Regions from separate parts of the Bacillus sp. 5w2 genome, predicted to be linked through region 4. Evidence: riboswitches for the same ligand, from Rfam matches in the RefSeq annotation. Region 4 holds a riboswitch; each other region holds the start of a gene.
What was found. A riboswitch is a leader RNA that binds a small molecule or an ion and turns the genes downstream of it on or off. The one in region 4 is predicted to bind S-adenosylmethionine.

Region 1 (3,157 bases), on a different contig from region 4:
AACCGCTTTGTTTTCCCATATATTATCTTTCGCTGTCATAAAGAGTAACAATCCTAAAATTAGTCCTAAAACAAATGTTGCAAGAGCGGCGATTGCCGTCATATATAACGTTTCACCAGTTGCTTCTAACATTTGATTCCAATCAACATTTGTGAGTAACTTATCCATGTGCAATCACCTCCAGCTCTACTTGATCTTGATGTATTCCCTCTATTGCTTGCTGAATCGCTGTTTCCTCACCATTTAAATGAACAACTAAACTACCGTAAGAACCATTATTCGTTTGTGCGATATTCCCTTGCAAAATGCTAACTTCTATATCACTGCGTTGCATCAATCTTTGAAGTACTGGTCTTTCTACAGCCTCACCGATAAACTGCAAACGAATTACTTTACCATCTGGATACTTTTCAATTAAACTTTCAATCGTTTCATTTGTATCTTCAGAATCCGTTAACTGCTGTACAAATCGTTTTGTAATATCTTTCTGTGGATTACGGAATACATCAAGTACTGGACCTGTTTCTACAATCTTTCCTTTCTCCATTACCGCAACACGATTACAAATCTTTCGAATCACGTGCATCTCGTGTGTAATGAGTACAATTGTTAAACCGAGACGCTTATTAATATCTAATAATAAATCTAAAATTTGATCTGTCGTTTCTGGATCAAGAGCTGACGTTGCTTCATCACATAAAAGTACTTGTGGGTTATTAGCTAACGCTCTTGCAATCCCAACGCGTTGCTTTTGTCCTCCGCTTAGCTGGGATGGATACGCGTCTCCTCTTCCTTCTAATCCAACAAGGTGAATTAACTCGTCAACACGTTTTCTTCTCACCGCCTTATCGACTCCTGCAATTTCAAGTGGGAACTCGATATTTTCACGTACAGTTCGTGACCAAAGTAAGTTGAAGTGCTGAAAAATCATTCCGATCTCTTGCCTTGCCTTACGAAGTTCGCTTCCTGTAATGGCTGAAATGACACGATTTGCAATTGTAATTTGTCCTGAAGTTGGTTTCTCTAGCTGATTGAATAATCTGATTAACGAACTTTTCCCAGCACCACTATATCCGATAACACCAAATATTTCGCCTTTCTCTATTTTTAAATTGGCGTTATCTACAGCAGTGACATCACCGCTTTTTGCTTTATATATTTTCTTTACATTCTCTAATAGAATCATGGTGTATCACCCCTTTTTTATTTGGATCGACTCCGCAATTTTTTATGTTTAATGCGTGTAGTCCACCGTTATCATTACTTTTATTATTTGAATGTCCTCCACATTCAAACAACAAAAAAACCTTTCCGCTTTAGAGAAGCAGAAAGGTTTATATGCGTATATAACAACATTATCCCTCTCTCTCATCTCTCAAAGCATTTGCTTTGCAGGAATTGGCACCATTTCAACATAAGTTGACGGTTGCCGGGCTTCACAGGGCACAGTCCCTCCACCTCTCTTGATAAGAGAAATCAGATTACATTTTCGTCTGATTTGTAATTTATGAAATTGTCTATATTTTATGAATTGAATTGTATCAATATCCATACACCATGTCAACAGAAATTTTCGCAAAAAATGAAACTTCAGAATTTTAAGCACCTACTGACATCGGTTTACATATATGAAACATCGATTCAACTAATAGCATCGTTCGATACGTTCCCGAATATTGTACACGTCCATCGTTCATTAACATTTGCAACCTTACATTGCCGTTCACCAATTGTTTTACATCTTCCTCATCTAAACAAACGATTTGCTCTGTTCCTCGTTCCTCATGTAGCAGCTCTATATAATCTCTTGAAATTTGTAACGAACAACTTTCATCTCCAAAGCGAAAATTAACAGTTTTTTCTCCTTGTCTTAAAAGCGGCTCTAAATGATATTGACCATTAGCGTAATTTACAAATGATTGCAGCAAAGAATATAATTTCACCCTAAATCACATCCTTCATATCACTTTCTATTACACATACCATTCCCTCTCACTAAAGAGCAATCCTGTTACTTTCGCTCGACAAATACTGTAACCACCCTGCATCTCGACATATTTCCCAAGAAATATGTCGAGGCGGCAAAAACTTTGCCGCCTACTTTAATTCCGTATATAAATATTCAACCGAATGAAATGCATATATCTTCTTCATGAGTGTCCCATTTTCAAAAACAAGTAAACACGGTACACTTTCGATTCCATACTCTTTCGCTAAATGCGGAGCATAATTTAAATCTAACATTCCAATTTTCAAGTCTTCAATTGTCATCTCAACGACTGTTAACATCTTTTTTGCTAATTGGCATGTTCCACACATTGGAGTATATACATATAACACTGTTTTTTCTTCGTTCTCTATTAGGGCTGTAGCTTCGGCTCCTGTCCAATCAATCACTTCTATCATTCCTTACCGTAAATATTCTGTATAAACGTCAATGTCAGCTCCCCATAATACATTTGCTAAGTGTGAAGATGGCGCGGTTGCCACTTCCCGGTACGAGCGATCAATATAAATATGCTCTGCTTGCGGAAATTCTTTTCGAAATTGTTTCCTTAACTTTTCTCCAGCATCATCAGCATCCACTAGCACATATACTTCCTTATCAAAAAACTGATCAATGAGCTCATCCATTTTCGACAAACCAATTGTACCATTTGTACAAACAATTTCCACCGGTTCACGAATAATAGATTCAATCTTTCTTCTATCTGATTTACCTTCTACAATAATGACTTTTTCCACATAAATCATATGTCATCACCCGATCACCATATACTATACAACCTTTAACTTAGTATATAGTATATTCGTTATTTTCATGTTGTTTCCTGTTTATTTTTGCAAAAGAAAAGCGGAGCCGACTGTTCAGCCCTGTTGGCTAAGGTTCTTTCGTACAGAAGACGCTTTTTGTCTTCTCTTGCGGAAGATTCTTAGACATGAAGGGCTAGGAGGTGGAGCTAGACAAAGAAAAGCACAAGCGGCTCGTTCAGATTGTGAGGGGGATGGAGCTTCTGACGTAAAGGCGCTTTTTGCCTTGCAGGAAGAAGTGAAGCCACCGAACAATCTAGCCGCTGGAGCTAGATCATAATGAAAAGCGCAAACGAAAAAGTTTTTTCAAAAAACGTTCTCCTACACAATAATTAGTATATGATTC
Region 2 (3,157 bases), on a different contig from region 4:
GATTCTCTTTAAAGACAAGAAAAGTAGGTGAACAAAGTGGGAAAATATCAATTGGATTACAAAAGTCAGGTAGCTGTGGCAAAGTTTCATGAAAAACAGACGCCTGCCAAATTTGATAAAAAGCAGCAAATTGAAAAATTGCGTGCAGAGTATTTGAAAAAGAAGCAAAAATAAACAGATAAATAATATGTTACGTTTTTGATTACGTTTTCCCTGATTTTTTGTATATGGTGTAAACAAACACAAGAAAATAGGTAAGTTATTCATCGTTCAAATATATATAAATTAGTAGTTTTTATTCCATTGCTACACATAACTCTGTTTTTGATTAAACGTTATTTTAAAGATACAACAAAACCAACGAATAATAGAGCTTATATCGAAAAGTAAATGGCCATTGAAAATATAGGATTTATTTTTCAATGGCCATTTATGGTTATATATTTAACGTTTTGGACAATGTATGCTTTAACTTACCCTATAATAGGGGAAGCTAATTCATTTGAACCGAAAGTGATTTCCATATATTACTATTTGGTGATTAGAACTAGCTAAACCCTATTAATATCAGGATAAACATGTAAATAGAAACAAATCAACGAGAAAAGTTGACTTATTAGTCACATTTTTTAGTATTCATTTTAAGGATTTCCTGTATAATACAATTTGAAAGAAAATCTATGGTTTGACAAGAAACACTCTTTTCGGTTTTGCTCACTGAAGGGAGTGTTTTTTTGTAGCCAAAAACTCCTCTGTACTCATTACATTTGCATATACTCCATTTAAACTAGCTAAAATTGTGTTATGAATATAAACGGCTGGTATAGTAGCACTCTTAAAGGAAAGATCTTTTGTAGCACAAGCATCATGTATAACGGTACATGGAAAGCCGAAATCAAAAGCAGCCCTTACAGTAGCATCAATACACATATGAGTCATCATCCCGCATATGACGACGTGCTCAATGTCTAAACGTTGTAATTGTTCTAGAAGATCGGTTTCGCGAAAACTATTTGGATAATGTTTGAGTATAACGGTTTCTTCTCTAAGTGGGCGTACGCTTTCATGAATATGTACACCCTCTGTATTTGGTAGGAAAAAAGTAGCGTCATCTTTTATTGCTACATGTTGGATATGAAAAATAGGTTCGTTTTTCGTTCTAAAGAATTGTAGCAGCTGGCTAGCATATTCGCTTGCTTCTACTGGATTACGCAATTCCATCTTTCCATTCGGAAAATAATCATTTTGAATATCAACGAGTAAAAGAGCTGTTTTCATATATTTATCTTCCTCCGATTTCATATTCAAATAATGGTATTCAATGTATAGAGAGGATTCTCCTTTTAAAAAATATGAAGGAGGAGAATTTTACATAACTTTAAAAATTACTATTTGTATTGTGATTTTTTATTTAAAAATTTTAATAGAGAAATAATTAATATTTTTCTAAAAAATGTATTGACTCTTATTATTCTGAGTTCTATAATGAGAATTAATTAAACGACAATTAAATCGATACATTCTTATCCAGAGAGGTGGAGGGACTGGCCCTACGATACCTCAGCAACGGGTTTTTTAATACCGTGCTAACTCCAGCAAGCCTTATAAAAGGCTTGGAAGATGAGAAGATGTGAACGAGTACATATAAGTGCTCTCCTTCTTATCTTTATGGTTGATAAGAAGGAGAGCACTTTTTATTTTACCTCGAAAGCTCTACTTCAAGTTTTTACAGCATATAGGAGGGGAAAAAATGATTTCTTTTAACAATGTAAGTAAAGTATATGAATCAGGTGGGCAATCTGTTCATGCGGTGGAGGATGTAACGTTATCAGTTGAGAAGGGCGAAATTTTCGGCATTATCGGTTTTAGTGGCGCTGGAAAGAGTACGTTATTACGCCTAGTAAATATGTTAGAGAGACCAACGGCAGGAACGATTTCAATAGATGATAAAGATATTACATCCTTATCGACGAAAGAATTACGGAAGCTAAGACAAAGAATCGGGATGATTTTTCAAAGTTTTAATTTATTTAATTCAAGAACAGTGTTTGGGAATATTGCTTATCCATTAAAATTAGCGAAAGTACCAAAGAATGAGATAAAAGAAAGAGTAAATGAACTGCTGAAGTTTGTAGGATTAGAAGATAAAGCAAACTATTATCCAGAGCAACTATCAGGCGGACAAAAGCAGCGTGTTGGTATTGCAAGAGCACTTGCAACATCGCCAGACATTCTTATATGTGATGAGGCAACATCAGCTTTAGATCCAGAAACAACGACAGAAATTTTGAACTTATTAAAGAAAGTAAATCGAGAATACAATGTAACAATTCTTCTTATTACACATGAAATGCATGTTGTGAAAGAAATTTGTCACCGTGTAGCTGTAATGGAGAAGGGAAAGGTTATTGAAGAAGGAAAACTGTTTGACGTTTTCACACAACCAAAAACAAAGACAACTCAAAACTTTGTACGCTCTATTATTAATGATCATTTACCGGAAAGTGTTCTAGGGAAAATTCAAAATGGTGGACAGATTTATCGCTTAACATTTACTGGTGAAGAGACAGGGCAGCCAGTACTATCATATATCGCGAAAAACTATAACGTCGATGTAAACGTACTGTACGGAAATATTATTGAACTTCAAAATGTGCTATTTGGAAATCTACTTGTGGAACTGCAAGGTGAGCAGAAAGAAATTCAAAAAGCATTACAACATCTAAGACTGCAAGTGCAGCTGAAGGAGGTAGAAGCTCATGCGAGTTGATTGGAGTATATTTTGGCCACGCATAGTAGATGCGACGGGGGATACCCTCTTAATGGTAATTGTAACCCTTATATTTGCTACAATTCTTGGTATACCTCTAGGTTTACTGTTATATGTAACGAGAAAAGGAAACTTTTTAGAAAATAAATGGGTCTTTTCTATTCTTAATATCATTATTAATACAATTCGCCCGGTTCCATTCATCATCTTCTTAGTAGCTTTAAGCCCACTAACAAGAAGCGTTATTGGAACGACGATTGGAACAGCAGCAGCAATTTTCCCAATGACGTTAGTCGCTTCGATTGGTATTGCGAGAATGGTTGAAACAAATCTTGTTTCTGTTCCGAAGGGGGTAATTGAAGCAGCACAAGCAATGGGAGCTTCACC
Region 3 (3,157 bases), on a different contig from region 4:
GTTGTGCAGTAAGAGTGTATCTATAGAATAACTCATATTCTTACACCTTCTTTTACAAGTTTAATGGCTTGCTGTAAGTCTTGAATTAAATCGTTACTATTTTCAATGCCAACGGAAAATCGCAGAAGACGATTACATACACCGTTTGCTGTTCTGATTTCTTCAGGAATATCAGCGTGTGTTTGCGTTGCTGGATATGTCATTAAACTTTCAACACCACCAAGACTTTCAGCGAATGTAATTAAGGATAAAGATTGTAAGAATGGATTGATCCATGTTTCATCTTTCAGACGAAATGAGATCATGCCGCCTCTTCCAGGATAAAATACATCTGTCACCCCGTCTTCATCATTTAAATAAGCGACAACTGCTTTTGCATTTTCTTCATGTTGTCTCATACGAAGCGCTAACGTTTTCATACCACGAATTAATAGCCATGAGTCAAATGGGCTTAAGACCGCACCAGAGGCATTATGATAATGAGCGATTTCCTCACAAAGTTCCTTACCTTTTGCAACGACAAGTCCGCTTAGGACATCGTTATGTCCTCCTAAATATTTTGTTGCGCTATGAAGTACAATGTCAGCACCTTCTGTTAATGGTTGCTGTATATAAGGTGTGTAGAATGTGTTGTCTACAATAAGAAGTAGTCCGTGTCTTTTCGCTACAGTTGCGACAGCGGCAATATCAGTAACTTGCATTAATGGATTAGTCGGAGTTTCTATGAAAATAGCCTTTGTTTCAATTGTGATAGACTGCTCAATTTGTTTAATAGATTGTGTATTTACGTATCTACATCGAACGTTCCACTTTTTTTCGTGCTCAGAAAATAATCGATAAGTGCCCCCGTATAAATCTTCGGATACAATAAGTTCATCTCCGGAACGGAATAGGGAAAGGACAAGGAGAACAGCTGCCATCCCTGAACTACAGGCATAACCTTGTTCACCGTATTCTAAATCTGCGATTGCCTGTTCTAAAAGGCCGCGAGTTGGATTGCCAGTTCGTGAGTAGTCAAAGCCAGTAGATTTGCCAATTCCTTCATGACGATAAGCAGTTGAGAAATAAACAGGTGGATTAACAGTTCCTGTTGTAGTTTCGCTCCGGTTTCCGATTTGTGCTAGTTTTGTTTCGATAGTTGACATGTGAAAATTCCTCCCTTTTAAATTAACAATTAAGTGAATGTAAAATAAAAAAAGCCTTCTAAGAAGAAGGCTTTCGGTTTGAATAGAGTCTTCTTCTCATCTGTCAAATCTTTCACAATTTGCTGGAATTAGCACCTTATTAACAAATGTTAATGGTTGCTGAGGCGTCGTAGGGCCAGTCCCTCTACCTCTCTAGATAAGAATGTTCGTATGAAATTTTATTATGTTTTTAACTTTACAACAAAAGATAATTGAATTGCAACTTTATTTTAAATAATTTTTATTTTTCCGCAAGTGTCATTGACTTTTGCATTTGTGCGTGCTAAATTTATTAAAAAATTAGCAAACATTGTTAAAAGGGGAACGCATTTCCTTTTAGCTACATAAATAAAATAATAAAGACAACTCTTATTGAGAGCGGTGGAGGGAAAGGCCCTGTGAAACCCGGCAACCTTCAAACGAAATGTTTGAAACGGTGCTAATACCTGCAAAACGAATGTTTTGCATAATAAGAGGAGGAACGATTATGTCCCCCTCTTCAAAGTGAAGAGGGGGTTTTTATATTGATAGAAATGAGGGAGATTTGTGAAATTACTAGATTTATTGTCAAAAGGAATTGTAATAGGTGACGGTGCGGTTGGGACGTTATTACATTCACATGGTTTGCAAAGTAGTTTTGAAGAATTGAATATATCTGATCCAGATTTAATTATATCGATTCATAAGCAATATGTAGCTGCTGGGGCAGATGTGATTCAAACAAATACGTACGGAGCAAATGAAGCAAAATTACGTATGTATGGTTTAGAAAATCAAGTTACTGAAATTAATAGAGCGGCAGTAAAACTGGCGAAAGCATCTGTTACCGACAAAAATGCAATTTTAGGAACAATTGGCGGTATGAAACATATCGGAGCTGTTACGACAACTGATATGGAGCGAGAATTTATGTTGTTGGAACAGGCAAGTGCATTATTAGAAGAACAGGTTGATGGACTGCTATTAGAGACTTTCTATGATGAGTTTGAATTACTTCATGCTGTTCAGGTGTTACGAAAGCAAACGAATATTCCAATTGTAGCTCAATTAGCGTTACATGAGGCAGGTACGACTCAAAATGGAAATGATGTAAATGAAATATTAAAACAGCTATTAGATTACGGTGCAAATGTTGTTGGATTGAACTGCCAACTAGGGCCACTTCATATGACGGAAGCTTTTAAAATGATATCGATTCCTCAAAATGGCTACTTGTCAGCATATCCAAATGCAGGTCTTCCAAATTATGTGGAGGGACGTTACGTATATGAAGGAAGTCCGGCTTATTTCGAAGCGATGACACCGAAATTTATTGAGCAAGGTATTCGGTTATTGGGTGGTTGTTGTGGCACGACTCCAGAACATATTGAAAGTATGAAACGTGCTACTCTAAATGTTACGCCTGTAATAGAAAAGGATACGATTCAAAGACCAAAAGTAGTTCATACACATGAGAAACGTTCAAAAGCTCATGTCACTTTAGCAGAGAAAGCAAAAAAACAAACGACAGTAGTAGTGGAATTAGATCCACCGAAAACGTTAGATACGCAGCGGTTTTTTGAAGGCGCAAGAGCATTGAAAAGAGCTGGAGCAGATGCTATTACTCTAGCAGATAATTCATTAGCATCGCCTCGCATCTCGAATATGGCAATGGGAGCATTATTAACGAAGCATGATATTCCAGTATTGACGCATTTAACGTGTAGAGATCATAACGTCATCGGACTACAATCTCATTTACTAGGCCTATCAGCGTTAGGTATGGAAGAAGTGTTAGCTTTAACTGGTGATCCAGCACGTGTTGGTGATTTTCCAGGTGCCACTTCTGTATATGATTTGTCCTCTATTGAGCTCATTAAAATGATTAAAGAAATGAATGATGGGCGCTCTATTTTAGGGAAATCAATAGGTCCAGCAACAAGATTTTCAGTGGGAGGTGCGTTTAACCCGCATGTAAGACATTTAAAAGCAGC
Region 4 (3,157 bases):
GCAAGGACACTTAGAAATTGGAGGGTGCGATACGACGCAGCTAGCAAAACAATACGGCACACCACTTTATGTATACGATGAAGAGTCTATTCGAGGAAAGTGCCGCGCGTTTCATCGTGCTTTTAAAGAAAGTGGTTTCTCTTATCAAGTAGCATATGCAAGCAAGGCGTTCTTGTGCATGGAGATGTGCCGAGTAGCTCGTGAAGAAAATATGTCATTAGATGTTGTTTCTGGAGGAGAATTATATACTGCGCTTCAAGCAGGATTTCCAGCATCGCGTATTCATTTTCACGGCAATAATAAAACAGAAGAAGAAATCGTGATGGCTCTTCAGGCTAATGTTGGTTGTTTTGTCGTAGATAATTTCTTGGAATTAGAAATTTTGCATGATTTAGCAGTGCAACACGGGAAATTTGTGAACATATTAGTTCGTGTAACGCCTGGAGTAGAGGCGCACACACATGAATATATTACAACAGGTCAAGATGATTCGAAATTTGGATTTGGCGTTTCGAATGGTCAAGCGATGCAAGCAATTGAACTTGCTTTACAAAAATCAAATTATAATGTGTTAGGAATTCATTCACATATCGGATCGCAAATATTTGAAACGGCTGGATTTGTTCGAGCGATTGAAGTTCTTCATCAATTTTTAGAAGAAGTGAGAGAGCGAACGAACTATGTAGTAAAAGTGCTAAATGTGGGCGGAGGATTCGGAATACGCTACACAGAGTCAGATACACCATTAACTCTTGAGACATATGTGCGAGCTGTAACAAATGCAGTGAGAGAACAATTTACAGTATGTAATTATCCATTGCCAGAAATATGGGTTGAGCCAGGCCGTAGTATTGTAGGTGATGCTGGAACGACAATTTATACAGTCGGATCTGTGAAAGACATTCCTGGTATTCGGAAATATGTATCAGTGGATGGTGGGATGACTGATAATTTAAGACCAGCTTTATATAACGCTCGTTATGAAGCGATGTTAGCGAATCGAGGGAATGATGAGAATGCGGAAATCGTTTCGATTGCTGGGAAGTGCTGTGAGAGTGGAGATATGTTGATTTGGGATATTACTCTACCGAAAGTGGCTTCTGCCGATTTACTAGCGATTTCTTGTACAGGGGCATATGGGTACTCGATGGCAAATAATTATAATCGGATTCGTAGACCGGCTGTCGTCTTCGCGAAAGGCGGAACATCACAAATTGTTGTAGAGCGTGAAACATATGAAAATATTATTGGGAACGATCGCATACGTATTAAAGAACTTGTTTAAGTAAGGAAAGGGAGTTGTTCTGAGGGGCAATTCCTTTTTTATAAAGTGAAACTATAATCAGTGTGGGCATTCCCCACTAATTATTAGTCCCCATCAATTGGGCGTTTACAGGCAGCAAGGCACTTTTCTCTTGCTGGATTTTGAGGTAAGAATTGTACGGCCTCTAAATGGTGGTATAAAATAAATAAAATATATCGGAAAACTAGGATTGAAAAAAATCAGAATTGTGATAAAATACAAATACAAAGCTTATCAAGAGAAGCGGAGGGAACTGGCCCAACGAAGCTCGGCAACCTGCTTATAGAAAGCAAGGTGCTAAATCCAGCAAAATGGAATCCATTTTGAAAGATAAGGTAAAATATATTACCGAACAGTCTTTTCGAAATGGGAAAGATTTTTTTTATGAATAAAAAAGGGGGGCTGTTCGCGTGAGCGTACGGGAACATTTTGAGGAAGTATCTGAGAAAATTCAAGCGATGCTTGCTGATATGAAATATGGTTCAATTACAATTGTTGTGCAAGATGGGAAAGTCATTCAATTAGAGAAAAGTGAAAAAGTACGTTTAAAGTAAAAAAAGCGCTGACTAGAAAAACTAGAGGCGGTTTTAACCTATTTTATGAGGTTAAAACCGTCTTTTTGCTTTTACAGGGGGAAAAAACATGTTGACGTATGAAACGTGGGATGAAAATGGCATTTCATTTTCGGAAGAAGATGAAACGAAAGGCGCGTTGTCAGTTTTAAGTTGGGCTTATAAAGAGTATAAAGATGAAATCGTATACGCATGTAGCTTTGGAGTAGAAGGTATGGTATTACTGCATCTTATAAACCAAGTAAATCCATCTGCTAAAGTTGTATTTTTAGATACAAATGTTCATTTTCAAGAAACGTATGAATTAATTCAAAAAGTGCGGGGACGATTTCCTTCATTAAATATTATAGAAAAACAGCCAGAACTTACACTTGATGAACAAGCGAAGCTGCATGGTGAGAAATTATGGGAAAGTAATCCGAATCTTTGTTGTAAAATTAGAAAAATTTTACCGTTAGAAAAATCATTAGCAGCGGAAAAAGCATGGATATCGGGCTTAAGGAGGGAACAATCAGAAACGCGTAAGCATACAAAGTTTATAAATCAAGATCATCGCTTTCAATCTATTAAAGTTTGTCCGCTCATTCATTGGACGTGGAAAGAGGTATGGCGATATGTATACAAACATAGCTTGCCGTATAACCCATTGCATGATGTTGGATATCCAAGTATTGGGTGTGAGAAATGTACGTTACCTGTAGGAGAGGGTGGCGATTCGAGAGATGGTAGATGGGCCGGGAAAGTGAAAACTGAATGTGGTCTTCATTACCAATAAGATGAATTTGAAAATAAAGCTAAGAGAGGGTATAGAAAAATGAGTACAGTAAACAAATTAATAAATCGTGTAGACGAGACATACGACGTATCACAAATTGAAAAAGAAATTCAGCTAGATAACATTGCATTAAGTGATTTAGAGCTATTAGCGACAGGGGGATATAGCCCTCTTACTGGTTTTTTAGGAAAGAAAGATTATGATTCGGTCGTAGAAACGCTTCGTTTAGCTAATGGGGGCGTATGGAGTATACCAATTACATTACCAGTAACAGAAGAAGTAGCAGAGACTCTAAAAGCTGGAGAGGAAGTAAAACTTGTTAACGGTGGAAATGTATATGGTGTCATTCAAATAGAAGATATTTTTGTACCAGATAAGGAAAAAGAAGCGTTACTAGTGTATAAAACGACGGATGAGGCTCATCCTGGAGTGAAAAAATTATACGAAAGACCGAACGTTTACGTTGGAGGAGCAACTATTCTTACGAAACGTTTTGAAAATAATCCG

Region 1: it holds a riboswitch for S-adenosylmethionine, as region 4 does, so the genes downstream of both, ACXY7N_RS25695 (methionine ABC transporter ATP-binding protein) here and ACXY7N_RS05955 (YezD family protein) in region 4, are expected to answer to the same signal.
Region 2: it holds a riboswitch for S-adenosylmethionine, as region 4 does, so the genes downstream of both, ACXY7N_RS14955 (methionine ABC transporter ATP-binding protein) here and ACXY7N_RS05955 (YezD family protein) in region 4, are expected to answer to the same signal.
Region 3: it holds a riboswitch for S-adenosylmethionine, as region 4 does, so the genes downstream of both, ACXY7N_RS12255 (bifunctional homocysteine S-methyltransferase/methylenetetrahydrofolate reductase) here and ACXY7N_RS05955 (YezD family protein) in region 4, are expected to answer to the same signal.

The regions. Positions count from the first base shown of each region.
Region 1 covers NZ_JBTIWT010000021.1:73,955-77,111, forward strand. The annotation lists gene ACXY7N_RS25690 (methionine ABC transporter permease) at 1-168, opposite strand, end outside; gene ACXY7N_RS25695 (methionine ABC transporter ATP-binding protein) at 161-1,186, opposite strand; SAM riboswitch class I at 1,366-1,473, opposite strand; gene ACXY7N_RS25700 (hypothetical protein) at 1,599-1,943, opposite strand; gene ACXY7N_RS25705 (thioredoxin family protein) at 2,098-2,406, opposite strand; gene ACXY7N_RS25710 (toprim domain-containing protein) at 2,410-2,754, opposite strand; gene ACXY7N_RS25715 (hypothetical protein) at 2,921-3,091, shown strand.
Region 2 covers NZ_JBTIWT010000007.1:177,548-180,704, reverse strand. The annotation lists gene ACXY7N_RS14965 (hypothetical protein) at 37-174, shown strand; gene ACXY7N_RS14960 (cysteine hydrolase family protein) at 715-1,278, opposite strand; SAM riboswitch class I at 1,521-1,627, shown strand; gene ACXY7N_RS14955 (methionine ABC transporter ATP-binding protein) at 1,751-2,770, shown strand; gene ACXY7N_RS14950 (methionine ABC transporter permease) at 2,760-3,157, shown strand, end outside.
Region 3 covers NZ_JBTIWT010000005.1:86,646-89,802, reverse strand. The annotation lists gene metC (cystathionine beta-lyase) at 1-36, opposite strand, end outside; gene metI (cystathionine gamma-synthase/O-acetylhomoserine thiolyase) at 33-1,145, opposite strand; SAM riboswitch class I at 1,239-1,348, opposite strand; SAM riboswitch class I at 1,551-1,660, shown strand; gene ACXY7N_RS12255 (bifunctional homocysteine S-methyltransferase/methylenetetrahydrofolate reductase) at 1,731-3,157, shown strand, end outside.
Region 4 covers NZ_JBTIWT010000002.1:320,428-323,584, forward strand. The annotation lists gene lysA (diaminopimelate decarboxylase) at 1-1,285, shown strand, start outside; SAM riboswitch class I at 1,532-1,640, shown strand; gene ACXY7N_RS05955 (YezD family protein) at 1,714-1,857, shown strand; gene ACXY7N_RS05960 (phosphoadenylyl-sulfate reductase) at 1,946-2,650, shown strand; gene sat (sulfate adenylyltransferase) at 2,690-3,157, shown strand, end outside.